Regions from separate parts of the Halomonas sp. 3H genome, predicted to be linked through region 1. Evidence: predicted binding sites of a transcription regulator. Region 1 holds the regulator's gene; each other region holds the start of a gene.

Region 1 (7,501 bases):
CCGGCATGCTGCTGCTGCTCGCCTACCTCGGCTACCTGGCCTGGCTCGGCCTGGCCAGCGTCAGCGGCTGAACGGCACCGGTCGCGACCTCCTCCGACGCTCGGCTTGAGTGAAACCCCGCAACAGGCAACAATCATCGCCATGACCCAAGACGCCACCCCGGGCCCCGCGCCCTCGACCCTGCGCGACAGCGCCCGCCGCACCCTGCTGCTGGAGCAGCAGGCCATCGCCGCGCTGATCGAGCGCCTCGATGCCGATTTCGACCGTGCCTGCGAGCTGATCCTCGCCTGCCGAGGCCGGGTGGTCGTCACCGGCATGGGCAAGTCGGGCCACATCGCCGGCAAGATCGCCGCCACCCTGGCCAGCACCGGCACGCCGGCCTTCTTCGTGCATCCCGGCGAGGCCAGCCACGGCGACCTCGGCATGATCACCCCCGGCGACGTGGTGCTGGCCCTCTCCCATTCCGGCGAGACCGCCGAGGTCACCGCCCTGCTGCCGCTGCTCAAGCGCATGGGGGTGCCGCTGGTCAGCATGACCGGCCGGCCCACCTCGACCCTGGCCCGCCATGCCGAGGCCCACCTGGATGCCGGGGTCGAGCGCGAGGCCTGCCCGCTGGACCTGGCCCCGACCTCGTCGACCACCGCCTCCCTGGCACTGGGCGACGCCCTGGCCGTGGCGCTGCTGGAGTCCCGCGGTTTCACCGCCGAGGACTTCGCCCGCTCCCACCCGGGCGGCAGCCTGGGCAAGCGGCTGCTGCTGCGCGTGGCCGACCTGATGCACCAGGGCAGCCGCCTGCCCCGGGTGCCCCTGGGCAGCCCGCTGCGCGACGCCCTGCTGGAGATCACCCGCCAGGGGCTCGGCTTCACCTGCGTGGTCGATGACACGGGCCGCCTGGTCGGCGTCTACACCGACGGCGACCTGCGCCGCACCCTCGACCAGCACCGCGACCTCGGCGCCCTGACCGTGGACGAGGTGATGACCGTCCCCGGCAAGCGCGCCCACCCGGAGATGCTCGCCGCCGAGGCTGTGCGCCTGATGGAAGACCACCGCATCTCGGCGCTGGCCGTGGTCGATGACCAGGGCCGACCGATCGGCGCCCTGCACATGCACGACCTGCTGGCCAGCGGTGTCATCTGATGCCATCCCCCACCCTCCCGGAGTCCCCATGACCCACGTTTCTCCCCTGCAAGACCCCCGCCTGGTCGACCGGCTGCGCCGGATCCGCCTGCTGGCCCTGGACGTGGACGGCGTCCTCACCGACGGCCAGCTCTACTTCCAGGCCGACGGCATCGAGATCAAGGCCTTCAACGTCATGGACGGCCACGGCCTCAAGCTGCTCAAGCGGGCCGGCATCGAAGTGGCGCTGATCACCGGCCGGGATTCCCCCACGGTGAGCCGGCGGGCCGCCGCCCTGGGCATCAAGCACGTCTTCCAGGGCGTGGAGAAGAAGCTGCCGGTGCTGCGCGACCTCTGCACCCGGCTCGGCCTCGAGTTCGACCAGGCGGCCTACTGCGGCGACGACATGCCCGATGTGGGCGCCATCCGGCGCGCCGGGATCGGCATCAGCGTCCCCTCCGCCCCGGACTACATCCAGAAGCATGCCGACTGGGTGACCGAACGGGCCGGCGGCCACGGCGCCGTGCGCGAGATCTGTGACACCCTGCTGAGGGCCCAGGGCCACTGGGACGCGGTGCTCGACACCTACCTCCACGGGGTCAACTGAGCCCATGGCGTGGTCCCTGCCCCGCCCCTCCTTCCGGGTCTGGCTGCTGCTGATCCTGCTGGCCCTGGGCGGCGCCCTCGTCCTGCTCGACCCGCGCGGCGGGCCGGAGTACGGGGAGGTCCCCCGGGACGAGGCGGGCGAGCCCGACTACTACCTCGAGGGCGCCCGCCTGACCCGCTTCGACGCCGAGGGCCGCGCCCACCAGCGCCTCGACACGCCGCGCCTGGTGCATACCCCCCACGACGACGTGACCCGCCTGCAGACCCCCGACGCCCGGCTCCACGACAGCGCCGGGCGGGTCTGGTACGCCCGGGCCGACAGCGGCGTGCTGGGGCCCGGCGGCAACCCGCTGACGCTCTCCGGCGACGCCCGGCTCAACGCCCCCGAGGAGCGCTGGCAGCTAGACACCGAGGTCCTGCACTTCGACGCCGATACCGGCCACGCCTGGAGCGACACCCCGGCCCTGCTGCGCCAGCCCCCCCAGCGCATGAGCGGCGACCGCTTCGATGCCTGGATCCATGACAACCGGGCGCGGCTGACCGACAATGTGCGCGGCCACCATCCGCCCGAGACCCGAGAGGAGTCCCCGCCATGAAGCCCCCCTTCGCCCTGCTGCTCTGCCTGCTGCTGCCGCTGGCCACCGCCCCGGCCCTGGCGCAGCAGGGAGATGCCTCCGCGCCCATCGAGGTGGAGGCCGACCGCCTCGACCTGGACGACCGCGCCGGCACCGCCGTCTACACCGGCGACGTGGACATCCGCCAGGGCAGCATGCAGCTCACCGGCGACCGGGTGGAGATCCGCCGCAACGCCGCCGGCGAGCTCACCCGTGCCATCGCCACCGGCGAGCGCGCCTATATCGAGCAGCAGCCCGACCCGGCCGAGCCGGTGGTCCGGGGCTGGGGCCGCACCATCATCTACCACGTGGCCGAACGCCGGGTGGAGCTGATCGACCGGGCCGAGCTGCACCAGGGCGGCGACACCTTCGACGGCGGCTACCTCGAGTACTTCCTCGACCGCCGCGTGGTCCAGGCCCGTGCCGAGGGCGAAGGCGTCGAGGGACGCCAGCGCATCCGCATGACCCTCCAGCCCGAGCAGTAAGGCGACCCCATGAAGACCCTTCACGCCCGCCACCTGGCCAAGAGCTACAAGCGCCGCCGCGTGGTGCAGGACATCAGCCTCTCCATCGACCAGGGCCGCATCGTCGGCCTGCTGGGCCCCAACGGCGCCGGCAAGACCACCTCCTTCTACATGATCGTGGGCCTGGTGCGCGCCGATGCCGGCGAGGTGTACATCGACGGGCTCGACCTCTCCCGGGCCGCCATGCACCAGCGCGCCCGGGCCGGGATCGGCTACCTGCCCCAGGAGGCCTCGATCTTCCGCAAGCTCTCGGTGGCCGACAACATCATGGCGATCCTCGAGACCCGCAAGGACCTCGACCGCCCGGCCCGCCGCGCCCGCCTCGAGCAGCTCCTCGAGGAGTTCCATGTGACGCATATCCGCGACAACCTGGGCATGAGCCTCTCCGGGGGCGAGCGGCGCCGGGTGGAGATCGCCCGGGCCCTGGCCACCGAGCCCGCCTTCATCCTGCTCGACGAGCCCTTCGCCGGCGTCGACCCCATCTCGGTGGGGGAGATCAAGGGCATCATCCGCCAGCTCAAGGCCCGGGACATCGGCGTGCTGATCACCGACCACAACGTCCGCGAGACCCTCGACATCTGCGACACCGCCTACATCGTCGGCGACGGCAAGATCATCGCCGAGGGCAGCCCCGACTCGATCCTCGCCAACCAGCGGGTGCGTGAGGTCTACCTGGGCGAGGACTTCCGTCTCTAGCCCGAACGCTTCCACAAGTCACTGAAGTACATGTCGTTATATCGCGACGGCATGAGGATTGCGCTTGGCACGCTTATTGCTGCATTTTCCTCTCCCGGAGGCTTGCATCGGGCCCTGCCGCGGACTAGGGTGAGGCTTTCCGGCGAAGAGAGCAGACCTCACCGATGGCCATGAAAGCCTCCCTTCAGCTGCGCGTCGGCACCCAGCTGACCATGACCCCCCAGCTGCAGCAGGCCATCGCCCTGCTGCAGCTCTCCACCCTGGACCTGCGCCAGGAGATCCAGCAGGCGATGGAGTCCAACCCGATGCTGGAACTCGAGGAGGGGTTCGGCGAGCAGGCGGTCGCCGAGACACCCGAGGATGACTGGTCCAGCGAGATCCCCGCGGAACTCTCCACCGACAGCGACTGGTCGGACACCTACCAGGACCTGGGCGCCCCCGCCGGCGGGGGGGAAGGGCCGGACTTCGAGCGCCAGGCCGAGGGACAGAGCCTGCGGGGCCACCTCGCCTGGCAGCTGGCAATGACCGACCTCGAGCCTCGCCAGCTGCAGATCGCCGAGAGCCTGATCGATGCCGTGGACGACGCCGGCTACCTGGCCCAGCCCCTCGACGAGATTCGTGACGGGCTGCGCCGCCAGGGCCTCGACGGCCTGCGCAGCCGCGAGGTGGAGCAGGTGCTGTTGCGCCTGCAGCAGTTCGAGCCCACCGGGGTCTTCGCCCGCGATCTGCGCGAGTGCCTGATGCTGCAGCTCGCCACCCTGCCCGACAACACCCCCCTGCTGCCCCAGGCCCGCCGCCTGGTGCGCCAGTTCCTCGAGGCCCTGGCCGGCGACGACCGCCGCCTGCTCAAGCGGCGGCTGGGGCTCGACGACGACGACCTGGAAACGGTGATCGCCCTGGTCCGCTCGCTCGATCCGCGACCCGGCAGCGCCTTCGCCAGCGTGGACAGCGACTACGTGATCCCCGACCTCGTCGCCCGCTATGACAGCCGCGGCTGGAAGATCGAGCTCAACCCGGACGCCCTGCCGCGGCTGCGGATCCAGCCCGATTACGCCGCCCTGATCCGCCGCGCCGACAAGAGCCAGGACAACCAGTTCCTCAAGGACCACCTGCAGGAGGCGCGCTGGCTGCTCAAGAGCCTCTCCAGCCGCAACGACACCCTGCTCCGGGTCGGCCGCGAGATCATGGCCCGCCAGCTCGACTTCCTCGAGCAGGGCGAGGAGGCGATGAAGCCGCTGATCCTGGCCGACATCGCCCAGGCGGTGGAGATGCACGAGTCGACCATCTCCCGGGTCACCACCCAGAAGTACATCCATACCCCGCGGGGCGTGTTCGAGCTGAAGTACTTCTTCTCCAGCCATGTCGGCGGCAACGGCGAGGGCGACGCCCACTCCAGCACCGCCATTCGCGCCCGCATCCGCAAGCTGATCCAGGAGGAGCCCCCGCGCAAGCCGCTCTCCGACAGCAAGCTGGTCGCCCTGCTCGACGAAGCCGGCATCCAGGTGGCGCGCAGGACCGTGGCGAAGTACAGGGAGGCCATGGGAATCCCCTCCTCCAGCGAGCGCAAGCGGCTGCGTTGAATCCGGGTGGACCGTGGCGCTCTCCACAGTCACCCGCGAGGCCATGGGCATCCCCTCTTCCAGCGAGCGCAAGCGCCTTCGCTGACCCGCGTCAACGCACCGCTCGACGCTGCCGGCGCGGGGGGTATGCAAGGCAGGAAAAAGGGTTACAATCGAATCACAACCAACGAGCAAGGAGCGTGTCATGCAAGTCAACATCACCGGCCATCATGTGGAACTGACCGATGCCCTGCGTGGCTATGTGAACGAGAAACTGGCTCGCGTGGAGCGCCACTACGACAACATCACCAATGTCCAGGTGACCCTGTCCGTGGAGAAGGAGCGCCAGCTCGCCGCCTGCACCCTGCACGCCGCCGGTGCCGACCTGCATGCCGAAGCCCAGGACGGCGACATGTACGCCGCCATCGATGCCCTGGCCGACAAGGTGGACCGCCAGCTGGTCAAGCACAAGGAGAAGGCCCAGGCCCGCGCCCAGGGCGCCGGCGCCCGCTGATTCACCATGACACTGGAAACCATCCTGCCCCCCGAGCGCACCCTGTTCGGTGTGCCCGGGGGAAGCAAGAAGCGGGTGCTGGAGTTCTTCAGCACCTTCATCGCCCAGAACACCCCCAGCCTCGACAGTCAGGAAGTCTTCAGCCGCCTGATCGGCCGTGAACGGCTGGGCAGCACCGGCATCGGCAACGGGGTGGCGATTCCCCATGCCCGGAGCCCCCACTGCAAGACCCCGATCGCCGGCTTCCTCAAGCTGGCCGAGCCGGTGGACTTCGATGCCATCGACGGCGAGCCGGTCGACCTGGTCTTCGTGCTGCTGGTGCCGGAAGAGGCCGACGACGCCCACCTGGCCCTGCTGGCCCAGGTGGCCGGCATCATGAACGATGCCGATACCCGCAGCGCCCTGCGCCGCAGCGAGAGCCAGCGCGAGCTCCACGAGCGACTCATCGAGGCGATCCGACGACAGGCCTGAGCCCTGCGGGCCGCCCGGCCACTTCAATGACCAGGAGACCCGTCATGCAGCTCGTGATCATCAGCGGCCGTTCCGGCTCGGGTAAGTCGATCGCGCTGCAGGCGCTCGAGGACCTCGGCTACTACGCCATCGACAACCTGCCCGCCATGCTGCTCGGGTCGCTGGTCGACGAGCTCAAGGGCGCGGAATCGCCTCGCTCGTCGATTGCCGTGAGCATCGACGCGCGCAACCTGCCCCAGGCCCTGCAGCGCTTCCCCAGCCTGCTCGAGGAGGTACGCAGCCGCGGCATCGACTGCCAGGTGATCTACCTGACCACCGATGCCCGCATCCTGCTCGAGCGCTACTCCGCCACGCGCCGCCGCCACCCCCTGACCCGGGACAGCCACATGACCCTGGCCGAGGCCATCGACTCCGAGGAGCAGGCGCTCGCCGAGATCCGCGACCTGGCGGACCTGGTGATCGATACCTCGCGCCTGTCGGTCCACGAGCTGCGCGGACGCATCAGCGACCAGGTGGCCCGTCACCGCGCCGAACAGCTGACCCTGACCATCGAGTCCTTCGGCTTCAAGCGCGGCGTGCCCCTGGATGCCGACATCGTCTTCGATGCCCGCTGCCTGCCCAACCCCTACTGGGACCCGCGCCTGCGCAGCGCCACCGGCCGCGACCCCGAGATCATCGCCTTCCTCGAGGGCTACCCGATCGTCGCCGAGATGCTCGACGACATCCTCGGCTGGGTCGAGCGCTGGATGCCGGCCTACCGGGCCAGCCACCGCAGCTACCTGACGGTGGCCATCGGCTGCACCGGCGGCCAGCACCGCTCCGTCTACCTGGCCGAGCGCCTCGCGGCGCGCCTGGCCGAGCACCACCCCAACGTGCGGCTGCGCCACCGCGAGCTGGGCATCCACGACACCCTGGCCCGCCAGTCCGGAGGGGCGGAGGAAGCGCCCGACGGCCAGGGAAAGCAAGGAAACTGACGCGTGCCGCAACGCCAGCTGACCCTCACCAACAAGCGCGGCCTGCACGCCCGCGCCGCCACCAAGCTGGTGCAGTGCTGCCAGCCCTTCGCCTCGCGCGTCACCGTGGCCAATGGCCCCCTGCAGGGCGACGCCGCCAACATCATGTCGCTGCTGATGCTCGCTGCCCCCTGCGGGACCGAGCTCACCGTGAGCGCCGAGGGCGATGACGCCGAGGCGGCCCTGGACGCCATACAGGCCCTCTTCGAGGCCCGCTTCGACGAGGATGAGTAGCGGAATCGCTGCGCTCGCTCATCCCTCTCCGATGGAAACTGGGACTCCCGAGCTAACTGGGCGATGTCAGCTGCCGGCCACGGTCATCTCGTCGATCAGCCAGCTGCCGGTGTGGATGCTGCCGCGGGTGTCGGTGTCGCTGCCGATGCCGACC
Region 2 (7,501 bases), 1.2 Mb from region 1:
GCCCTGGATACGCGGGAAGGTCAGGGTCGGCTCGCCGCCCATGGCAAAGGAGGTCACCTGGCCCTTCTTGACCGGGTAGAGCCCCTCGCGGGCCTTGCGGTCGGTATTGTTCTTGGCGGTAGCGGTGACCCGCACCAGCACCTCGCCCGGCCCGGGCCGGGGAACGGGCACATCGTCACGGTAGACCAGCTGGTCGATGTCGCCATGGCCGGTCAGCAGCATGGCCGACATGGTGGCGGGTAGGGTCGCATCGCGGGGTTCGCTTGCCATCTGCTGCCTCCTCTGTGGAGCCCCGGCACAGGGGCACGGGGCGTGGATTCAGTGAGAGACGATAGCAGACCCTGGGGGCGCGACCCGAGAGCCCCCGGGGCCGATCGGGGCGATTTTATTTTCCGTTTTCGGGCCCTGAGGTTGGGGTTTTTGCTGCCCGGTGACGCGGCGTCATCCAGGGCCGTTGAGACGCCGGACGCATCGCGGCTTGGCATCCCTGTCGGTATCGACGAAGCTGCACCAGATCCCCACCCGACAGGAAGCGCGCTCGATGCCAGGCCGACCTGCCCGTACCGTCACGCCGGTCGCCCCGGCCCCGATCGACCCCGCGGACTGCCTGGCGGCACTGAGCCTTGGAGGCAGCGCCCTGATGGGGGCCGAGCACTGGGCCGACGGGGTCGACCGGCTGCTGGCGGAGATCGGCCCCGCCACCGGGGCGAGCCGCGTCTGGATCTTCCAGCTGCTCGAGGTACAGCCCGACGCGGTGGTCCAGGACTATGTCTTCGAGTGGGCCGCGTCGGCGCGCTATCGACAGCTGGACCAGCGCCGCTTCCGCTTCTTCTCCTCGCCCCTCGAGGATCCGGTCTATCGCCGGCTGGTCGAGGAGCGCCAGGCGGGGAAACGTCACGACCTCTGCGTTCCCGCCATGCCCCCGGGGCCGCTGCGCACCAACCTCGAGAGCCAGGCGATCCGGTCCATGGCCACGGTGCCCATCTTCGTCAACGGCCAGTGGTGGGGCACCCTGGGCATCGACGACTGCGAGCGCGCCGTCGGCTGGCAGGGGCCCGGGCTCGACCTGCTCGAGTCCGCCGGCCAGCTGATTGCGGCCGCCCTCTACCGCTACCAGCTGAACCATCGCTCCCGCCAGATCGAGCTGTTCCACAAGGTGGCCGACTGCGGGGTCTGGGAGGTCAGCCTGCGCAATGGCCGGGTATGGTGCTCGCAGGCACTCAAGGCGACGCTGGGCTACCCGGAGACCTATCCGCGCGTTCCCCTGCGTCGCCTGCTCGCCCGGCTCCATCCGATGGATCGCGCTACCCTCTGGACAGCATTGAGGCGCGTGCGTGGCGGCGCCGGGAGCGCCCAGTTCCGGCTGGATGCCCGGCTGCGGCTCGCCGGCCACGCCTGGGTCTGGCACGAGATCATCGCCGAGTTCCAGCATGACGAGCAGGGACGGCCGGTCGCCATCGCCGGCCTGCTGCTCGACATCAGCCGGCGCAAGCAGCACGAGGAGCAGGCGCTGGCCGCCTCCCAGCTCGACGCCCTGACCGGCGCCCTCAACCGCCGCGGCATGGTGCGGCACCTCGAGGCGGAGGATCAGGCCACGATGGACCGCCACCTCATCCTGCTAGATATCGACCATTTCAAGCAGATCAACGATACCCACGGCCATCCGGTCGGCGACGCCCTGCTGCGCCTGATGGTAAAGCGGCTTCGCCACGAGCTTCGCCCGGATGACTGCCTGGTGCGCCTCGGCGGCGAGGAGTTCGCGGTGCTGATCAGCGGCATGCAGGACGATCAGGCCCTGGCGCTGGCCGAACGACTGCGGCGGCGCGTCGCAGAGGCGCCCTTCCACGTGGACGTGCCAGGGGGCGGAGAGGCCCGCGTCGCGATGTCGATCAGCCTGGGGATCGCCCGCCAGTCCGGCGATGCCCGTGACCCGCTGGGCCAGATGATGGCGCAAGCCGACCGAGCGCTGTACGCCGCCAAGCATGCCGGTCGCAACCGGGTCCTCACGCATGCCGCCGGGCCACTCCCACATGAGCAGCAGCGGGCCTGATCCATGCCACGGCATGACCACGCAAGCCGGTGTCGCTCCGATCACTGCGCGTCTGCCCCGTGCCCCGCACCGACATGCACCCACCGCCTGTCCCGATCCGGCTCCATGACGGGACGCCGGCTACCGGCCGGGGTCCTTGCCACCCTCTTCACCACGCTGCCCACCACGACCAAGCAGGGCGAGGGCAGCGGTTCGGCGGCGAGCCTGGCCGGCATGTCGGCCAGGCTCCCGATCAGCGCGCGCTGGTCGGCCAGGCTGGCATTGGCCACCAGCATCACCGGCCAGTCATCGGGCAGCCCCGCCCCGCGCAACCCCGCGCAGATTGCCGCCACTTTGCCAAGTCCCATGTAGAACACCAGGGTCTCGTCCCGGCGGGCCAGCGAGGCCCAGTCGGGCTCGCCGTCCTCCCGGCAGCGCTGGGCCGTGACGAAACGCAGCTGCTGGGCATGGGCGCGATCGGTGAGGGGAATGCCCATGGCGGCACAGGCCGCCGAGGCGGCGGTGATGCCGGGCACGATCTCGGCCGGCACGCCGGCCTCCTCGAGGGCGGCGAGCTCCTCCCCCAGGCGCCCGAACACGCCGGGATCCCCGCCCTTGAGGCGCACCACCGCCTTGCCCTGGCCGGCCAGCCTGACCATCAGCGCACCGATCTCGGCCTGGGACACGCTGTGGTGCCCGCGGCCCTTGCCCACATCAAAGCGCTCCCGCCCGGCGGGAATCAGCGCCAGCACCTCGTCCCCCACCAGGCGGTCGTAGACCACGGCATCGGCCTGCTGCAGCAGCCGGGCGGCGCGCAGCGTCAACAGGTCGGCCGAGCCGCTGCCGGCGCCCACCAGGTAGACGGTTCCGCCACGACAGTCGCCGTCCAACGGCCCCTCCGCGGGACGCGCAGCGCTGCCGAAGCGCTCAGCGAGCCAGCGGCCTGTCCCCTGGGCGAGACGCGCCAGCGGCATGCAGGCCCTGGTGGCGGACTCAAGCGACATCGATGGCGTCGGATTGCGGCGTGACGCGCGCATGGCTCCCCTCCTCTTCGGCATGTTCCTCGATCAGCGACTTGAGTTCGGGGAGGCAGCTGCCGCACTGGGTGCCGCAGGCGAGCCGCGCGCCCAGCGCCTCGACGCTGGCCTCCCCCTCGCGGATGGCAGCGACGATGCTCCCCTGCCCCACCTGATGGCAGCTGCAGACCACCGGGCCACTGTCGCCGACCCCGTCGTCGCAGCCGGCCAGCAGCCGACGCCGCTGCCCCCTGGACAGCGCCTCGCCGCTCGCCGCCTCGGAAAAGCGCGCCTCGAGCCAGGCCAGGCCGGGCAGTTCGGCGGGCGGCCCCACCATAAGCCACCAGCGCAGACGCCCCGCCTGGAGACCCGCCGCCCGCAGGCGGCCCCGAGCCGGGTCGTCACACCACAGCGACGCCGCCACCCCCAGCCGCCGGGCGGCCCAGTCCAGCCAGTCCGGCGCCTCGCCGCCGGCCAGCTGCCAGCGCTGCGCCCAGGCCAGGGGGATGCGCGCCCAGTAGTCGACCTCGCCGCACCAGGCCGGCTCGACGCCCAGGTCGTCGGCGACCACCAGGGTCGCCTCCCAGGCGCTGGCCAGGGGCGCGAGGGCGACGGCGCCGTGCTTGGACTCCGGCTGCCCCGACAGCGGGTCGGCGTGCCCCGCGAGCAGGGCGCCCATGCGGGCCCGGCCGCTGAACTGGTCGGTCCAGTGGATGGGTACGAAGAGCTCGCCGCGGCGCTGGGCCCGGGAGAGGCGGGCCCGGCCGACGTAGTCGCCGCCGGCGCCAGCGAGCCGCGCCAGCCGCTGGTCCTCGATGCCGTGGGCGGCGGCATCGTCCGGGTGCAGCTCGATGAAGGGCTCGGCGCGATGGTTCATCAGCCGCGGCGCGCGGCCGGTGCGCGTCATGGTGTGCCACTGGTCGCGCACCCGGCCGGTATTGAGGCGCAGCGGGCGCGCCTCGCTGAGCGCCTGCACGGGGCCACGGGGCCGCACCGGCACCAGCCTGGCGCGGCCATCCGGCGTGGCGAAGCGGCCATCCTCGAACAGCCGGGGGGTGCCCTGGGGGGCCTCGGCCGTGACCGGCCACTGGATGGGGGCCAGGGCGTCATAGTCGGCCCGCGCGAGGCCGGCCAGGGCGGAGATATCGAAGAGCCGGCTCCCGTCGTTCTCGAAGCCCGAGAGCCGGGCGTGCTCGTCGAAGATCTCGGCAGGATGGCTATAGAGAAAGGCCGCGCCGAACCCCAGCCGGCGGGCCACCTCGACAAGCATCCACCAGTCGGGGCGGGCCTCCCCCGGCGGGGGCAACAGGCCGCGCTGGCGCGAGATCCGGCGCTCGGAGTTGGTCACGGTGCCATCCTTCTCGGACCAGCCGGCGGCCGGCAGCACGATATCGGCATAGGGCAGCAGGTCGGTGGCGGCCGCACACTCGGAGACGATCACCAGCGGGCAGCGTGCGAGGGCGCGACGCACGCGATTGGCCTCGGGCAGGCTCACCGCCGGGTTGGTGCCCATGATCCACACCGCCTGCACCTCGCCACGCTCGATGGCCTCGAAGAGCGCCAGCGCCTTGTGGCCGGGCCCCGCGGGCAGGCTCGGTACCAGGCCCGGCGTGCTCCAGAAGCGCGTGACCCGCTCGATGGCGCCGGGCGTGTCGTAGTCCATGTGGGCGGCGAGCTGGTTGGCCAGCCCGCCCACCTCGCGGCCCCCCATGGCGTTGGGCTGGCCGGTGATCGAGAAGGGCCCGGCGCCGGGCAGGCCGATCTTGCCGCCCGCCAGGTGGCAGTTGATGATGGCGTTGCCCTTGTCGGTGCCGCTGGAAGACTGGTTGATGCCCTGGGAGAAGAGCGTCACCACATGCAGCTGGGTGCTGAACCAGTAGTAGAAGGTCTCCAGCCGCTCCGGGTCGAGGTCGCAGTCGGCGGCGATCGCCTCCAGCGAGGTGTCTTCCTCCCGGGCCGCGGCCAGCGCCTCCTCGAGGCCGGCGGTATGGCGGTCGAGATAGACCCGGTCGAGCCTGCCGGCGTCGGCCATGTGGGCCAGCAGGCCGGTGAACAGCCGGCCATCGCTGCCCGGCGCCAGGCCCAGGTAGAGGTCGGCGATCTCGCAGCTGTCGGTGACGCGAGGGTCGATCACCACCACCCGCAGCAGCGGGTTGCGGCTCTTGGCGGCCTTGAGGCGCTGGTAGAGCACCGGGTGGTTCCAGGCCAGGTTGGAACCCACCAGCACCACCAGCTCGGCCTCTTCCAGGTCCTCGTAGCAGCACGGCACGGCGTCGGCGCCGAAGGCGCGCTTGTGGGCGGCCACCGCCGAGGCCATGCACAGCCGGGAGTTGGTATCGAGGTGCGGCGTGCCGATGAAGCCCTTGAACAGCTTGTTGGCGACATAGTAGTCCTCGGTGAGCAGCTGCCCGGAGAGGTAGGCGCCGATCGCCGCCGCCCCCTGCGCCTCGCGGATGGCCGCCAGGCGGGTGGCCACGCTGTCCAGCGCGGCGTCCCAGTCGACCTCGGCGCCGTCGACCCGAGGCCGGGTCAGGCGGCCGTGATCCCCCAGCGTCTCGTGCAGTGCCGCGCCCTTGACGCACAGGCGGCCGTAGTTGGCGGGGTGCCGGGCATCGCCCGCCACGCCGATCATCGTCTCGTGGTCCAGCTGGGCCAGAACGCCACAGCCGACGCCACAGTAGGGGCAGGTGGTGCGGGCCTGTTGCATGTCGACCTCCTCGAGGCTAGCCGGGAATGGGCGCGCAAACGACGACGCCCACCGCGTCGTCCCGGGAGGGAAGGCGCAGGTGGGCGTCGTTGCCGTCTGCCGCGGGGATGACCGCCTGGCCATCCCCGGATGTTGTCTATTGAGTAAGCAAACCATGTGCCAGGCGTTGAAAACCGACGTCATCCTGACCGGTTGCCCTGCCCGGCGGGGCGCTCGAGGGGCCTCATGGGGTGTCGCCTGCACCAGTCACGAGGCAGCCGACCCGGCGCCCGCACCACTGCAGTGCAGCATGAGGCGCCCCGGGGATGTCGCTGCACCGCCAGGGCCGCTCACCGCCGACAAAAGGCGAACCTGGAATGCATCTTGCTTGGAGGTGGGGCAGACGCCAAACGATGAGCGATGTCACCATGCCCCCACCCCTGAAGATCCTGCTGGTCGACGACGAACTCGTGCGCGCCGCCATGGTCGAGGAGGCCCTGGCCCAGGAAGGCCACGAAGTGGCCTGTCGGCTGCAAGGCCCGGCCAGCCTCAACGAGATGGTCGCCCGCCACCAGCCCGACGTGGTGATCATCGACATGGAATCCCCCGACCGCGATACCCTCGACAGCATGGCGCTGCTCAACCGCGAGAATCCCCGCCCGGTGGTGTTCTTCGCCGACCAGCACGACCCCGATACCATGCAGGCGGCGCTCCGGTCCGGGGTCAGCGCCTACGTGGTCGACGGCCTGGTGCCCGGCCGGGTCAAGGCGATCATCGAGGTTGCCATCGCCCGCTTCGACGCCTTCCAGTCGATGCGCCAGGAGCTCGACAAGGTGCGCAACCAGCTCACCGACCGCAAGCGCATCGAGCGCGCCAAGGGGCTCCTGATGAAGCACCAGGGCTGCGACGAGGAGCAGGCCTACCGCATGCTGCGCAAGATCGCCATGGACCGCGGCCAGCGCATCGCCAAGGTGGCCGAGAGCGTCATCGATATCCTGGAGCGCCTGGACAAGGGGTCACTGTCATGAGAGACACCATCACGCCGTCTGCCACAACACCGGAACTCGAGCAACTCACGCTCGGCTTCATCCCCCTGGTCGATGCGGTGCTGCTGATCGTGGCCCGGGAACAGGGCTTCTTCGGCGCGCAGGGGCTCGATGTCACGCTGTCACGGGAGAACGCCTGGTCGACGCTGCGCGACAAGGTCGCGGCCGGCCTGCTCGACGGCGCTCATATGCTCGCGCCCCTGCCGCTGGCCATGAGCCTGGGCATGGAGCGAGCCCCCTGCGACACCCTGGCCCCCGCCACCCTCAGCCATGGCGGCAACACCCTGGTGCTCTCCTCGCGGCTGTGTGAACAGAGCGGTGCGACGCTGGGCGACGACCCGGCATGCAGCGCCCGCGCCCTCGCCGAGTGGCGGGTCCGTCATGCCGATGCGGCGCGCCCCCGCCTGGCCATGGTCTACCCCTTCTCCTGCCAGCATTTCCTGCTGCGAGAGTGGCTGGCCCTGGGCGGGCTCGCCGCCGGTCGCGACGTCGAGCTGGTCGCCCTGCCGCCGCCGCGCATGGTTGCCGCCCTGCGCGAGGGGCAGATCGACGGCTTCTGCGTCGGCGAACCCTGGGGCAGCCTCGCCGAGCATGAGGGGGTCGGTCGGCTGGTGGCCAGCGGCGCCCAGCTGTGGCCCGACCACCCCGAGAAGGTGCTGGGCGTGACCCGCTCCTGGGCCAGGCGCTACCCGGCAACGCTCGCCGGCCTGCTGCGCGCGTTGCA
Region 3 (7,501 bases), 1.5 Mb from region 1:
TTTCGCCTCTGGACCCAGGTATGGAGCCCGGCCCGACCGGTCGGCACCGCCTTCGTGGTCCACGGCTACTTCGACCACCTGGGCCTCTATCGCCACCTGCTGGAGCGCCTGCTCGACCGCAACTGGCGGGTGGTGCTCTGGGACCTGCCCGGCCACGGCCTCTCCAGCGGGGCTCGCGCCTCCATCGACGACTTCGATGACTACGGGGGCTGCCTGCACGCCCTGCAGCAGCATCTGGAGGAGGCGGGCCTGGCCCCGCGCCCCTGGATCGGGGTCGGCCAGAGCACCGGCGCGGCGATACTCGCCACCGATGCGCTGACCCGCGGCGACGACGGCCACTGGGCCGGCCTCGCCCTGCTGGCACCGCTGGTGCGCCCCTGGGGCTGGAACCAGTCCAGCTGGCTGCACCTGCTGGTGGGACCCTTCGTGCGCTCCATTCCGCGCAAGTTCCGCGCCAACTCCACCGACAGCGACTTCGCCGACTTCCTGCGCGAAGGCGACCCGCTGCAGGCCGACCGCGTGGCCATCGGCTGGGTCAGCGCCATGCGACGCTGGATGCCCCGGCTGCTCGCCCTGCCTCCCAACCCGGTGAAGACCCTGATCCTGCAGGGCGAACAGGACCTGACCGTGGACTGGGAGTGGAACCTCAACGTGCTGGAGCGCAAGTTCCCCAACGCCGAGATCCACCGCCACCCCGAGGCGCGCCACCACCTGGTCAACGAGGCGGAACCGATTCGCCAGTCGCTCTTCGACACCCTGGACCGCTTCATCGACGCCCTGGAGCCCACCGCCTCCCGACAGGAGACCGACCCGCCATGACTGCCCACCGGCTCTTCCCGCTGGCCCTGCTGCCGCTGCTGCTGATCGGCTGCGCCGCCGCTCCCGACCGCCCCGAGACCCTGCGCCAGGCCCTGCTCAACCTGGGCGAACGCGCCGCCGGCCGCGTGATGGAGGCCCCCGCCCTGCCCCACCCGCCGTCCGACCAGGTGCTGCTGCTGGCCGCTCCCGAGGTGAACGGCAGCCTCGCCATCGGCCGGGACCGCTTCCGGGAGAGTCTGACCCGGGCCCTGCTGGCGGTGAGCGAGGGTCCCCAGGTGCTGGACTGGAACGAGGCCATGGCCGAGGGCAACGGCGACAACCAGTGGCGCCTGGAGAGCCGGCTGATGGCCGATGGTCCGCGCCTGCAGCTCTCCGACCGGGAGCTCCTGCCCTACCGGCTGACCCTGGTGCTGCGCCGCCCGGGCAGCGAGGAGGTCCTCTGGGAAGAGAGCCTCCAAGGCGCCCTGGACGCCACCGCGCTGTGAGTCAGCCCTTGAGCAGACGATCGAGCTGCCGATAGCCGATCGCCTCGATCAGCTGCTCGCGCTCCGGCTTTGCCGCCCCTGCCAGGTCGGCCAGGGTCAGGGCCACCCGCAGCACCCGGTGGTAGGCCCGGGCCGAGAGCTTCAACCGCTCCAGCACGCCGGCCAGCCAGGCCCGGTCTGCCGCCCCCAGGTCGCAGGCGGCGTCCAGCTCCCGCCCCGCCAGGTGGGCATTCAGCCCCCCGCGCGCCAGCTGACGCGCCCGCGCCGCCACCACCCGGGCCCGCACCTCGGCCGATGACTCGCCGACCTCCCCGGCGGTGAGCTGCTCCGGCGGCAGCGCCGGCACTTCAACCTGCAGGTCGATGCGGTCGAGCAGCGGGCCGGAGAGGCGCGCCTGGTAGCGCTGGATCTGGGCGGCCGTGCAGTGGCAGGCCTGGCGAGGATCGCCGAGGTGGCCGCAGGGGCAGGGGTTCATGGCGGCGACCAGCTGGAAGCGGGCCGGATAGCGACGCTCGTGGCTGGCCCGGGCGATATGGATCTGCCCCGACTCCATGGGCTCGCGCATCACCTCCAGCACGTGGCGAGAGAACTCCGGCAGCTCGTCGAGGAACAGCACGCCGTGGTGGGCCAGCGAGATTTCCCCGGGGCGCGGCCTGGAGCCACCGCCTACCAGCGCCACGGCGCTGGCGGTATGGTGCGGCGCGCGGAAGGGGCGCCGCCCCCACCCGGCCGCCAGGGGCAGGCCGCTCACCGACCGCACCGCCGCCACCTCCAGCGCCTCCTCCTCGGAGAGCGGCGGCAGGATGCCCGGCAGGCGGCTGGCCAGCATGGTCTTGCCGGTGCCAGGCGGGCCGGCGAACAGCAGATTGTGGCCGCCTGCGGCGGCGACCTCCAGGGCCCGGCGGGCCTGGAACTGTCCCCTGACCTCGGCGAGGTCGGGCAGCGAGGTGTCGGCCTCCGGTGCCGACGCCAGCCGATGGGGCACGATGGGCGCCTGGCCCAGCAGGTGCGCCACCACCTCGAGCAGGTGGTCGGCGGGGAGCACCTCGAGGTCGCCGGCCAGGGCCGCCTCATCGGCATTGGCCCGCGGCACGATCAGGCGCCGTCCCTTCCGGCGGGTGGCCATGGCCAGCGGCAGCACGCCGGTCACCGGCCGCAGCCGGCCGTCCAGCGCCAGCTCGCCGGCGCTCTCGATGCCGTCGAGGGCCTCGGGGGGCACCTGTCCCGAGGCCACCAGCAGCCCCAGGGCGATGGGCAGGTCGAAGCGTCCGCCCTCCTTGGGCAGGTCGGCGGGCGCCAGATTGAGGGTGATGCGTCGCAGGGGGTAGTCGAAGCCGGCATTGACCAGGGCGCTGCGCACCCGCTCGCGGCTCTCCTTCACCGCCGCCTCGGGCAGGCCCACCAGGGTCATGCCCGGCAGGCCGTTGGCCAGGTGCACCTCGACCTGCACCTCGGGAGCCTCCAGGCCGAGCCCGGCCCGGGTGTGAACGATGGCCAGCGTCATGGGCGATCCCTCGCATGTCGTCTGCCCTCAGGCTAGTCCAGACGACGGCGGGGCGCCCGGCAAGGGCTCAGCGACCGGCTTCGCCGCCGCCGGCATCCTCCTCCGGTTCGCCGGCATCGTCGCCCGCCTCGGGGCCATCCGAGACGAGTTCGGCCGGGGCCTGCCCCTCGCCGGTGCGCTCCTCCAGCAGCGCCTCCAGGGCAGCGACCTGCTGCTCCAGGGCCTCCACCCGCGACCGGGTGCGCTGCAGGACGTCCATCAGGATGTCGAAATCCTCCCGGGACACCAGCTCCAGGCGGTCGAAGGCACCGCGCACCACCTGCTGGATGCCCTTCTGCACCTCTTCTGGCGCCTGGGACGCGCCCTGGAGGCGGTCGCCGATCTGCTGGGCCAGGCGGCTGATGCGGTCGTGGCTCACCATGCTCTCTCTCCTGCTCGTATCAAGGGTCGCCTACAGGATACGCATGGCCCGGGCGGAACGCATGTCCGGCTTTCGCCCCGCCATGGCGCATCTGCACCATGGCCCGGCACCTTGTTGGTGCATCACCCTTGACGAATAGTCGACGACCGGGCTCGCTTCGTCCACAACAACCCCTCAACCGACTGATAATACGAGTATTTTCATCCCACTGGCACGCTTTACGCTTGAGCATGACAAGCCTGCACCGGCAGCCGACATCCAAGCCAACCGTGGAGACATGGGATGAAACTCATCACCGCCATCATCAAGCCCTTCAAGCTGGACGACGTCCGCGAGGCGCTGGCCGACAACGGCGTCCAGGGCATCACCGTCACCGAGGTCAAGGGCTTCGGCCGCCAGAAGGGCCACACCGAGCTCTACCGCGGCGCCGAGTACGTGGTCGACTTCCTGCCCAAGGTCAAGGTCGAGGTCGCCGTGGACGACTCGCGCCTGGAGACGGTCCTCGACGCCATCTGCAGCGCCGCCAACAGCGGCAAGATCGGTGACGGCAAGGTCTTCGTCACCCCGCTGGAGGACGTCATCCGCATCCGCACCGGTGAACGCGGCGCCGACGCCGTCTGACCGTTCCCCCTGCCCCTGGAGAGACTGCCATGAGTGAACTGACCGAATTGAGCTATGCGCTCGATACCTTCTACTTCCTGATCTGCGGCGTGCTGGTGATGTGGATGGCCGCCGGCTTCTCGATGCTGGAAGCCGGCCTGGTGCGTTCCAAGAACACCGCCGAGATCCTCACCAAGAACGTGGCCCTGTTCGCCATCGCCTGCACCATGTATCTGCTGGTGGGCTATTACATCATGTACTCCAGCCCCGAGGGGGGCATCCTGCCCAACCTCGGCTTCCTGCTGGGCGGCGAGAACAGCGTCGACGCGGTGCTGGCCGGCGGCGATGACGCCCCCTACTACTCCATGCGCGCCGACTACTTCTTCCAGGTGGTGTTCGTGGCCACCGCCATGTCCATCGTCTCGGGCGCCGTGGCCGAACGCATGAAGCTGTGGGCCTTCCTGGCCTTCGCCGTGGTGATGACCGCCGTGATCTATCCGGTCTCCGGTTTCTGGACCTGGGGCGGCGGCTGGCTCGACGCCGCCGGCTTCTCCGACTTCGCCGGTTCCGGCATCGTGCACATGGCGGGTGCCGCCGCGGCCCTGGCCGGCGTGCTGATCCTCGGTCCGCGCAAGGGCAAGTACGGCAAGGACGGCAGCATCTACGCCATTCCCGGCGCCAACCTGCCGCTGGCCACCCTGGGCACCTTCATCCTGTGGATGGGCTGGTTCGGCTTCAACGGCGGCTCCGAGCTGAAGGTCTCCGACGTCGACTCCGCCAACAACGTCGCCCAAGTGATGGTCAACACCAACGCCGCGGCCGCCGGCGGCGTGATCGCTGCCCTGATCCTGGCCAAGCTGTGGTTCCGCAAGGCCGACCTGACCATGGCTCTCAACGGCGCCCTGGCCGGGCTGGTGGCGATCACCGCCGAGCCGCTGGCGCCCTCGGCGCTGGGCGCCACCCTCATCGGTGTCGTGGGCGGCGCCATCGTGGTGGCCTCCATCGTCGCCCTGGACAAGCTGAAGATCGATGACCCGGTCGGCGCCATCTCCGTGCACGGCGTGGTCGGCATCTGGGGCCTGCTGGCCGTGCCGCTCTCCAACGCCGACGCCAGCTACGGTGCTCAGCTGCTCGGCATCGTCGGCATCTTCGCCTGGGTGTTCGGCGCCAGCCTGGTCGTCTGGCTGATCCTCAAGGCCGTGATGGGCATCCGCGTGAGCGAGGAAGAGGAGTACGAGGGCGTCGACCTCGCCGAATGTGGCATGGAAGCCTATCCCGAGTTCAGCGTCGCCAAGAAATGATCGCCATGGCGACGCCCACCGAGTGAGCTGGCGTGCTCCTCCTGGCCCCTTCGGGGGCCTTTTTTATTCCCGCCCCGCGCGGTGTATGCTAGAGGACAATCAGGCGCAAGCGGGTGGCCCGGCCACCGCACCGAACAGACGAGGAGTCCGACCATGAAACTGGTGACCGCCATCATCAAGCCCTTCAAGCTCGACGACGTGAGGGAGTCCCTCTCGGAGATCGGCGTGCAGGGCATCACCGTGACCGAGGTGAAGGGGTTCGGCCGCCAGAAGGGCCATACCGAGCTCTACCGGGGCGCCGAGTACGTGGTCGATTTCCTGCCCAAGGTGAAGCTCGAGGTCGCCGTGGACGACGACATGGCCGAGAAGGTGATCGACGCCATCACCCAGGTGGCCAATACCGGCAAGATCGGCGACGGCAAGATCTTCGTCACGCCGCTGGAGCAGGTGATCCGCATCCGCACCGGCGAAACGGGGAAGGATGCGGTGTAAGCGCCGAGCGCCGAGCGCCGAGCGCCGAGCGCCGAGCGCCGAGCGCCGAGCGCCGCAGGATGATGCCTGCGGCCGACCAAGTTACAAACGAAAATCCCACCGGATACCGGATCCGGTGGGATTTTCGTTTTACGCCACGACACTCCAGCCCGTTGCCGATCTGCTGGGCGCCGGGTGCTCGGTGCTAGGCGCTTACTTCTCGACGAAGGCCCGCTCGATCACGTAGTCACCCGGGTCGCCCATCCGCGGCGAGATCTTGAAGCCCAGGTCGTCGAGCAGCGCGCTGGTCTCGTCGAGCATTGCCGGGCTGCCGCAGATCATGGCGCGGTCCTGCTTGGGATCCATGGGGGGCAGGCCGATATCCTCGAACAGCTTGCCCGTGCGGATATGGTCGGTGAGGCGCCCCATGGTGTGGAAGTCCTCGCGGGTCACCGTGGGGTAGTAGACCAGCTTCTCGGCGATCTCCTCGCCCAGGTACTCGTGGGCCGGCAGCTCCTGCTGGATGAAGTCGGCGTAGGCCAGCTCGCTGACATTGCGCACGCCGTGCACCAGCACCACCTTCTCGAAGCGCTCGTACACCTCCGGGTCCTGGATCAGGCTCATGAAGGGCGCCAGGCCGGTGCCGGTGGAGAGGAAGTAGAGGTTGCGCCCCGGCAGCAGGTCGTCGGTGACCAGGGTGCCGGTGGGCTTGCGGCTGACCATGATCTGGTCGCCCACCTTGAGGTGCTGCAGCCGCGAGGTCAGCGGGCCATCGGGCACCTTGATGCTGAAGAACTCGAGGTGATCCTCGTAGTTGGGGCTGGCGATGGAGTAGGCGCGCATCAGCGGCTTGCCGCCCACCTCCAGGCCGATCATCACGAACTGGCCGTTCTTGAAGCGCAGGCTGCGCTCACGGGTGGTGCGGAAGCTGAACAGGGTGTCGTTCCAGTGGTGAACGCTGAGGACCTCTTCCAGGGCAAACTTGCTCATGCCGGCTCCTTGATGTTCCCGAACATCTGATATTCTAGAAAAGAATAAATAGGCGGATAATATTTGCGTTGAATTCTAAGGGAGGGCGGGTTATCTGTTAAATGGATTGTATGGATAATGCTTATCCATATCTTTGATATAGGTCAGAGGAGGCACGCGCCATGCGCTACACCCTGCGCCAGCTGGAGGTCTTCGTCGCCGTGGCCCAGCACGAGAGCGTCTCCCGGGCGGCCCGCGCCCTCTCGCTCTCGCAGTCGGCGGCCAGCACCGCCCTGGCCGAGCTGGAGCGCCAGTTCGATTGCCAGCTGCTGGACCGGCTCGGCAAGCGGCTGAAGCTCAATGCCCTGGGGTTCCAGCTGCTGCCCAAGGCGGTGGCCCTGCTCGACCGTGCCGAGGAGGTGGAGGAGCTGCTGCGCGGCCAGCAGGGCATCGGCACCCTGGACGTGGGCGCCACCCTGACCATCGGCAACTACCTGGCCACCCTGCTGATCAGCGATTTCATGCAGCGCTACCCGGGCAGCCGGGTGCGCCTGGCGGTCCGCAACACCCGGGCGATCATCGAGGACGTGCGCCACCACGAGCTGGACCTGGGGCTGATCGAAGGGCACTGCGAGGCGGATGACATCATCACCCAGCCCTGGGTAGAGGACGAGCTGGCGGTCTTCTGCTCGCCCCGCCACCCCCTGGCCGGGGCCGGCGAAGTGGAGCTGGAGCGGCTGCTGCGCGAGGCCTGGATCATGCGCGAGCAGGGCTCCGGGACCCGCATGACCCTGGAACAGGCCGCCCGCCATCGCCGCGGACGCTTCAATATCCTGCTCGAGCTGGAGCACACCGAGGGGATCAAGCGCGCGGTGGAGTCCGGGCTCGGCATCGGCTGCGTGTCCAAGCTGGCGCTGCGCGACGCCTTTCG
Region 4 (7,501 bases), 1.5 Mb from region 1:
GGCGACTTCGAGGACTTCGCCCGGGCACTGGGTCCCGCCTGGCGAGTGCTCGCCCCCGACACCCCGGGACGGGGCCTCTCGGGCTGGCCGCTCTTCCCTGCCCACGACTACCTCTATTCGCGCTACACCGCCCTGGCCATCGCCCTGCTCGACCACTTCGCCCTCGACAGCGTGCCCTGGGTGGGCACCTCCATGGGCGGGCTGATCGGCATGCTGCTGGCGGCGGACCCCGAGACGGCCCCGCGCATCGAGCGCCTGGTGCTCAACGACGTGGGACCGGAGCTGGACCCCCAGGGCCTCGCCGACCTGGGCCGCTACTTCGCCGCCCCCCACCGCTTCATCCGCTTCGGCGACCTGGAGGCCGAGCTGCGCCGCCACTATGTCGGGTTCGGCATCGACAGCGACGACGCCTGGCGGCGACTGGCCCTGGGCAGCGCACGCCGGCTGCCCGACGGCAGCTGGACCTACCACTACGATCCCCGCATCGGCGAGCAATTCATCCACGACACCCCCCGCGACACCTGGGCCGACTGGCGGGCCATCCGCTGCCCGCTGATGGTGGTGCGTGGCGCCGAATCGCCGCTGCTGCGCCGGAACAGCGTGGCGAAGATGGCCGAGGCCCAGCCGGGCCTGGTCACGCTGGAGGTCCCCGACTGCGGCCACGCCCCCATGCTCGACCGGGCGGCCCAGGTCGTCCCCATCGCCGACTTCCTCGAACGGGAGAGGGAGGCCCTGATGCCGGCCACGCCGGAGGCACCCGCCTCCCGCTGGTGGCGGCGCCTGCTCGCGCGACTGAAAGGCTAGCCTCTCATCTCGCCCTGAAATCCCGGGGGTCGATCGCCCACGCCTTGAGGCGCGAGCGCAGGGTCGTGGGCTTGACGCCCAGCAGCTCGGCGGCCCCGCCCGGCCCCGACACCTTGCCGCCGCACGCGCGCAGCGCCGCTAGCGCACTCTCGCGCTGGCGGCTCGCCAGCTCGTGCTCGGTGAGCAGCGCGGGTTCGGCCGGCGCCGGTGCCTGCCGGGGCGACGGGGCAGATTCGGCGCTGGACGGGCCGGCCAGCGGCGGACCGGCGGCCGGGCTCAGGTCATCGAAGGCCAGCACGCGGCCCTGGGCGACGATCACCTGGCGCTCGATCACGTTCTCCAGCTCGCGGATGTTGCCCGGCCAGGGGTAGCGCTTGAGCACCTCCAGCTGGGACGGGGGAATGCGCACCCCGGGCTTGTTGAACTTCTGGCAGGCGCGGATCAGGAAGTGCCGCGCCAGCAGGGGCACGTCCTCGCTGCGCTCGCGCAGCGGCACCGAGGCGATCGGGAAGACATTGAGGCGGAAGTAGAGGTCCTCGCGGAACGACCCCGCCGCGACCATCTCGCGCAGCTCGCGGTTGGTCGCGGCGATCACCCGCACGTCCACCTGCCGCGTGCGGTTGTCGCCCACCCGCTCGAACTGCTGCTCCTGCAGCACGCGCAGCAGCTTGCCCTGCAGCTCGAGGGGGATCTCGCCGACCTCATCGAGGAACAGCGTGCCGCCGTCGGCGAGCTCGAAGCGCCCCGGCCGGTCGTTGACCGCCCCGGTGAAGGCGCCCTTCACATGGCCGAAGAACTCGCTCTCGAAGAGGTCGCGGGGGATGGCGGCGCAGTTGACCCGGATCAACGGCCGGCCGCCGCGCGGGCCCCCGGCATGGATGGCCCGCGCGATCAGCTCCTTGCCGGTCCCCGATTCGCCGCTGATCAGCACGTTGGCATCGGTGGGCGCCACCAGCGCGATCTGGCGCACCAGGTGGGCCACGGCCGAGCTCTCGCCGACGATCTCGCGATGGTTGAACTCGGCCTTGATCTCCTCCTGCAGGTACTGGTTCTCCAGCTCCAGGCGCTGCTTGAGCGACTCCACCTCGGCCAGGGCATCGCGCAGCTGCTGCTCGGCCCGCTTGCGCTCCGAGATATCGCGAAACAGCACCACGGCCCCCACCAGTCGCCCCATCTCGAAGATCGGCGTGCTGGTGTACTCCACCGGAATCGCCTCGCCGTTCTTGTGCCAGAACACCTCGTCGTCGACCCGGTGCACCTGGCCATCGCTGAAGGAGGCGTGGATCGGGCACTGCTGCACCGGAAAGTGGCGTCCGTCGGCCTGGGTATGGTGGAACAGCTGGTGGGCATCGTGACCCACCATGTCCTCGCTGCTCCACCCCAGGATCCGCTCGGCGGCCGGGTTGACGAAGGTGGTGCGGCCCTCGGCGTCCAGGCCGTAGATGCCCTCCCCCGCGGCGCCGAGGATCAGCTGGTTCTGCCGCTCGATGCGCTCGAACACCTGCTCGACCCGCTCCCAGCCCACCTGGCCGCGCCGATGCTGGCGCCCCAGGTCGGCCCTGGCGCGGCGCTGCTCCGCCTTCTGGCGGTCCACCAGGGTCAGCAGCAGACGCCCTTCGTCGAGCGCCTGGGCCTGGGCCTCCACGTGGCGGGGCTGGCGCTTGAGGTCGAGGATCACCAGGTCGTCCGACCAGGCAGGCGATCGGGTGAGGGCCTCATCGGTGAAGCTGACCCACAGCGGCAGCGAGGCGCCGAGGCGGTGGCTGAACGGTAGCCGGGCCAGGGCCTCGGCCTCGCCGCCCAGCAGCCGGCAGGCCGCCGCATTGGCGCCCAGCAGCCGGTCGGCCACCGGGTCGATGACCACCAGCGCCTGGGGCGCCCGGGCGAAGGCCTCCTGGACAAGGGATGGCGGGGGAGCATCGGGCAGGGGCATGACGGCACTCGCATCGGGACGGATGCCTCATCCATACAATCCCCGGGCCAATGACGAGAAATCGTCAAGATTTCAGCGAGATCTCGTTATTGGCGAGATCTCGTCACCGCTGGCCAGCCGAGCGCGCCGGGTGAGATCGACTGCCAAGCCCATGAAAAAACATCGCTATTCATCGCCAAGCCCGACATGGCACGCGCTTCGCAAGTTTAACCATGAACGGCCCATCCGCGATCCCGTTGCACCGATCCGGAGCATGAGTGGCCCTCCCCTGCACCAGCGAAGCGAGACGACCATGAACAACGACCACAGCAGTCTGGGTAACCCCTTCGATCACCGGCAGTCCCTGGTCCATGGACGCGGCTGCGACTGCGCGACCTGCACCGACGAACAGCGGGCGGCCGCCACGCTCTCCTCCTCCGACAGCGCCGACGCCCCGGCGTCCTCCGCCCCGTCACAGCAGGAGGCGATGATGGACCGGATGGTGGAGAGCGCCCTGGTGCGCGGCATGTTCGGCCACAGCGACATGCACCGCCGCCAGTTCATGAAGCTGGTGGGCGGCGGCACCGTGGCCGCCGCCCTGGCCAGCCTGTTCCCCATGGACGCCATCAAGGCGGCGGTGAAGGAGGACCTGGGGCCGCTGGAGAAGACCCGCCTGGATGTCGGCTTCGTGCCGATCACCTGTGCCACGCCGATCATCATGGCCCACCCCATGGGCTTCTATGAGCGCTACGGACTGGACGTCTCGGTGATCAAGACCGCCGGCTGGGCGGTGGCCCGCGACAAGTCGCTCAACCGCGAGTACGACGCCGCCCACATGCTGACGCCGATGCCCCTGGCCATGACGCTGGGCGCGGGCTCCAACCCCGAGCCCTTCATCATGCCCGCCGTGGAGAACATCAACGGCCAGGCGATCGTGCTGCACAACGACCACCAGGACAAGCGCGACCCACGGCAGTGGAAGGGCTTCACCTTCGGCGTGCCCTTCGAGTACTCGATGCACAACTTCCTGCTGCGCTACTACGTCGCCGAGCACGGCCTCGATCCCGACCAGGACATCCAGATCCGGGTGATCCCGCCCCCCGAGATGGTCGCCAACCTGCGGGCCGGCAACATCGACGGCTTCCTCTCGCCGGACCCCTTCAACCAGCGCGCGGTGTTCGAGCGCATCGGCTTCATCCACCTGCTGACCAAGGAGATCTGGGACGGCCACCCGTGCTGCGCCTTCGCCACCAGCCAGCGCTTCGCCACCGAGAACCCCAACACCTATGGCGCCCTGCTGCGGGCGATCATCGACGCCACCCAGTACTCCTCGAACCCCGAGAACCGCTCGGAGATCGCCGAGGCCATCGCCCCCACCAACTACCTCAACCAGCCGGTCACGGTGATCGAGCAGGTGCTCACAGGCACCTTTGCCGACGGCCTGGGCGAGGTGCAACGGGTGCCCGACCGCATCGACTTCGACCCCTTCCCCTGGCACTCCATGGCGGTGTGGATCCTCACCCAGATGAAACGCTGGGGCTACATCGAGGGGCACGTGGACTACCAGCAGGTGGCCCGCGACGTCTACCTGGCCACCGATGCCGCCGCGGTGATGCGCGAGCTCGGCTACGACGCCCCGGAGGAGACGGCGCGCAACTACCAGATCATGGGCAAGACCTTCGACTACACCCAGCCCGAGGCCTACCTCGAGAGCTTCGACATCAGGAGGAGCTGACATGGACCGCACCACCACCGAATGGAAGTTCAGCCTCAACGTCCGCGCCGCCCTGCTGGCCGTGCTGATCCTGGTCGCCGGGCTGGGGCTGTGGGAGGGGCTCAACCGCGCCCCGGTGATGGGGGGCGTCGGCGCCGAGCTCAGCGAGTACGAGCTGCTGATGGGCGGCGCCGACGACACGGCCCGGGTGCCGCCCCCCTCGCAGATCTTCGAGCGGGCCTGGGAGGAGCTCTCCAACCCCTTCTATGACGCCGGCCCCAACGACAAGGGGATCGGCATCCAGCTGGGCTACTCGCTCTACCGGGTGCTATCCGGCTACCTGATGGCCGCGGTGATCGCCATTCCGATCGGTTTTTTGATCGGCATGTCGCCGCTGATGTACAAGGCGCTCAACCCCTACATCCAGGTGCTGCGCCCGATCTCGCCGCTGGCCTGGATGCCCCTGGCGCTGTTCATCATCCGCGACTCCGAGGCCTCGGCGATCTTCGTGATCTTCATCTGCTCGATCTGGCCGATGCTGCTCAATACCGCCTTCGGCGTGGCCGGCGTGCGGCAGGACTGGGTCAACGTGGCCCGCACCCACGAGCTCTCGCCGATGAAGACCGCCTTCAAGGTGATCCTGCCCGCCGCGGCCCCGACCATCCTCACCGGCATGCGCATCTCCATCGGCATCGCCTGGCTGGTGATCGTGGCCGCCGAGATGCTCGTGGGCGGCACCGGCATCGGCTACTACGTGTGGAACGAGTGGAACAACCTCGACCTGACCAGCGTGATCTTCTCGATCCTGATGATCGGCGTGGTCGGCATGCTGCTCGACCTGGCGCTGTCGACGGTCGCGCGACTGGTCACCTATCAGGAATAACCCCGGGAGAGAGACATGAGTCATGCCTTCGTGGAAGTCCAGCAGGCCGCCAAGCGCTTTCCCGGCGCCCGCGGCGAGGAGGACCTGACGGTCTTCGAGAACGTCAGCTTCCAGCTCGACAAGGGGGAGTTCGTCTGCATCATCGGCCACTCCGGCTGCGGCAAGTCGACCATCATGAACGCCCTGGCCGGGCTCGACAGCCTGAGTGACGGCGCGATGATCATGGATGGCCGAGAGATCCAGGGACCGAGCCTGGAGCGCGGCGTGGTGTTCCAGAACTACAGCCTGCTGCCGTGGCTCACCGCCCTGGAGAACGTGCGCTTCGGGGTCCGTGCCCGCTGGAAGGCCTGGGACGAGGCCCGGGTCACCGAGCACAGCCTCGAGTACCTGGCGATGGTGGGGCTCGAGGGCGTCGAGGACCGCAAGCCGGCCCAGCTCTCGGGCGGCATGCGCCAGCGGGTCAGCATCGCCCGGGCCTTCGCCACCAAGCCCGAGCTGCTGCTGCTCGACGAGCCCTTCGGCGCACTGGATGCCCTGACCCGCGGGGTCATCCAGGACGAGCTGGTCAAGATCTGGAGTCAGGACCGCCAGACGGTGTTCATGATCACCCATGACGTGGACGAGGCGATCCTGCTGGCCGACCGTATCTTCCTGATGACCAACGGCCCCCAGGCCCGCATCGCCGAGGCGGTGGAGATCGACCTGCCCCGCCCCCGCGCCCGGGCCGAGATCGTCAAGCACCCGCACTTCTACCGGATCCGCAACTACCTGGTCGATTTCCTGGTGAATCGCTCGGGAGAGCTGCGCACCGCCGACCTCGACCGCCGCGGCCTGCACTACCCCCGCGCGGTCAACCCGGTCGCCGAGTCGACGACCGATTCCGACAGCGCGGATGCCCCGTCATCCGCTTCCGCTACCGACAAGCTGGTCAAGTTCACTCCCAAGGAGACACACCATGGATAAGCTCGAGATGCGCCACACCCTGCTCGCCGCCAAGGCCCGCAAGAAGATGAGCTGGGACGACATCGCCACCGCCGTGGGCATGTCGCCCGTCTGGGTGGCCTCCGCCTGCTACGGCATGAACAGCGCCAGCCACGAGGTCGCCCACAAGCTGTGCGATGTCCTCGGCGTCGAGGCCGAGGCCGCCGAGGCCCTCCAGGCCTTCCCCACCAAGGCCTGGGACGAGGCGATCCCCCAGGACCCCTTCATCTATCGCCTCTACGAGGTGGTGGGGGTCTACGGCGAGACCCTCAAGGACGTGGTCCAGGAGAAGTTCGGCGACGGCATCATGAGCGCCATCGACTTCACCATGGAGGTCGACAAGGTCGAGGATCCCAAGGGCGACCGCGTGCTGCTGAAGATGAGCGGCAAGTTCCTGCCCTACAAGTCTTGGTAAACGGCTAGGCCTGGTAGGCCGCAAGCCGCGCCACCGCGCGCTCCACCGCCTGGCGGTAGCCGCCGCCGAACAGCAAGAGGTGGTTGAGCAGCGGATAGAGCTGGAACAGCGTCTCGCGCCTCGGCCAGTCGGCCGGGGCGCGGCCGTTCCAGTAGGCCTCGAGGAAGGCCTCGCCGGGGGCGCCGAACAGCGTCAGCATGGCCAGGTCCACCTCGGGATAGTGGCGATAGACCGCCGGGTCGATGACTGCCGGCCCCCGCGGGGTGAAGAGCACGTTGCCGGACCACAGGTCGCCATGCAGAAGACTCGCCGGCGCGTCCGGGAGCCAGGCCTCGAGGCCGTGGGCGATGGCCTCCACCCGAGCGCGCAACCGCTGATCCATCAGGCCTCGCGCCTGGCAGGCCTCGGCCAGTGGCAGCAGCCGCCGCTCACGCTGGAAGGCGCGGCCGTCGACGAGCGGCGCATTGGGCTGGGGCGTGCGCCCGCAGGCGTTGTCCCGGGGCCAGCCGTGGGCCTCGCCGGTCACCGCGTGCTGCCGGCGCAGCCCCTCGCCCAGGGCCGCCTGGTCCCGGCGTCGGCGCGGTGCGACCTCCAGGGCCTCCATCACCAACCAGCCCTCCCCCTCGGCCAGCACCTCGGGCACCCCCAGGCCGCTGCCGGCCGCCGCCAGCGCCCGCAGGCCATCCGCCTCGTCGGCCAGGCGTCGCGGGTCATCGCGCTTCACCACCACGTCACCGCCGCCGGTGGCCAGGCGATAGACCGCGGCGATATCCCCACCGCCCAGCGGGATCA

What was found. The regulator sigma-54, encoded in region 1, starts transcription at its own class of promoters, with help from an activator protein. The targets are predictions, from matches to a motif close to TGGCACNNNNNTTGCTNT.
Region 2: a site for sigma-54 is predicted at 5,897-5,914, ahead of NFC98_RS17430 (nitrate reductase). Genes of this name have one in related genera too.
Region 3: a site for sigma-54 is predicted at 3,439-3,456, ahead of NFC98_RS00500 (P-II family nitrogen regulator). Genes of this name have one in related genera too.
Region 4: a site for sigma-54 is predicted at 2,925-2,942, ahead of NFC98_RS05080 (CmpA/NrtA family ABC transporter substrate-binding protein). Genes of this name have one in related genera too.

The regions. Positions count from the first base shown of each region.
Region 1 covers NZ_CP100360.1:2,539,355-2,546,855, forward strand. The annotation lists gene NFC98_RS11820 (calcium/sodium antiporter) at 1-71, shown strand, start outside; gene NFC98_RS11825 (SIS domain-containing protein) at 142-1,137, shown strand; gene NFC98_RS11830 (HAD family hydrolase) at 1,166-1,723, shown strand; gene lptC (LPS export ABC transporter periplasmic protein LptC) at 1,728-2,318, shown strand; gene lptA (lipopolysaccharide transport periplasmic protein LptA) at 2,315-2,821, shown strand; gene lptB (LPS export ABC transporter ATP-binding protein) at 2,831-3,556, shown strand; gene NFC98_RS11850 (RNA polymerase factor sigma-54) at 3,721-5,136, shown strand; gene raiA (ribosome-associated translation inhibitor RaiA) at 5,321-5,629, shown strand; gene ptsN (PTS IIA-like nitrogen regulatory protein PtsN) at 5,636-6,100, shown strand; gene rapZ (RNase adapter RapZ) at 6,145-7,074, shown strand; gene NFC98_RS11870 (HPr family phosphocarrier protein) at 7,078-7,347, shown strand; gene pmbA (metalloprotease PmbA) at 7,414-7,501, opposite strand, start outside.
Region 2 covers NZ_CP100360.1:3,786,469-3,793,969, forward strand. The annotation lists gene NFC98_RS17415 (zinc-binding dehydrogenase) at 1-270, opposite strand, end outside; gene NFC98_RS17420 (diguanylate cyclase) at 542-2,050, shown strand; gene cobA (uroporphyrinogen-III C-methyltransferase) at 2,092-3,066, opposite strand; gene NFC98_RS17430 (nitrate reductase) at 3,023-5,752, opposite strand; gene NFC98_RS17435 (ANTAR domain-containing response regulator) at 6,160-6,759, shown strand; gene NFC98_RS17440 (CmpA/NrtA family ABC transporter substrate-binding protein) at 6,756-7,501, shown strand, end outside.
Region 3 covers NZ_CP100360.1:102,394-109,894, reverse strand. The annotation lists gene NFC98_RS00520 (alpha/beta hydrolase) at 1-819, shown strand, start outside; gene NFC98_RS00515 (hypothetical protein) at 816-1,304, shown strand; gene NFC98_RS00510 (YifB family Mg chelatase-like AAA ATPase) at 1,306-2,808, opposite strand; gene NFC98_RS00505 (accessory factor UbiK family protein) at 2,876-3,229, opposite strand; gene NFC98_RS00500 (P-II family nitrogen regulator) at 3,512-3,850, shown strand; gene NFC98_RS00495 (ammonium transporter) at 3,880-5,130, shown strand; gene glnK (P-II family nitrogen regulator) at 5,284-5,622, shown strand; gene NFC98_RS00485 (ferredoxin--NADP reductase) at 5,815-6,591, opposite strand; gene NFC98_RS00480 (LysR family transcriptional regulator) at 6,753-7,501, shown strand, end outside.
Region 4 covers NZ_CP100360.1:1,059,504-1,067,004, reverse strand. The annotation lists gene NFC98_RS05090 (alpha/beta fold hydrolase) at 1-804, shown strand, start outside; gene NFC98_RS05085 (sigma 54-interacting transcriptional regulator) at 809-2,737, opposite strand; gene NFC98_RS05080 (CmpA/NrtA family ABC transporter substrate-binding protein) at 3,030-4,451, shown strand; gene ntrB (nitrate ABC transporter permease) at 4,453-5,313, shown strand; gene NFC98_RS05070 (ABC transporter ATP-binding protein) at 5,329-6,276, shown strand; gene cynS (cyanase) at 6,269-6,709, shown strand; gene NFC98_RS05060 (fructosamine kinase family protein) at 6,714-7,501, opposite strand, start outside.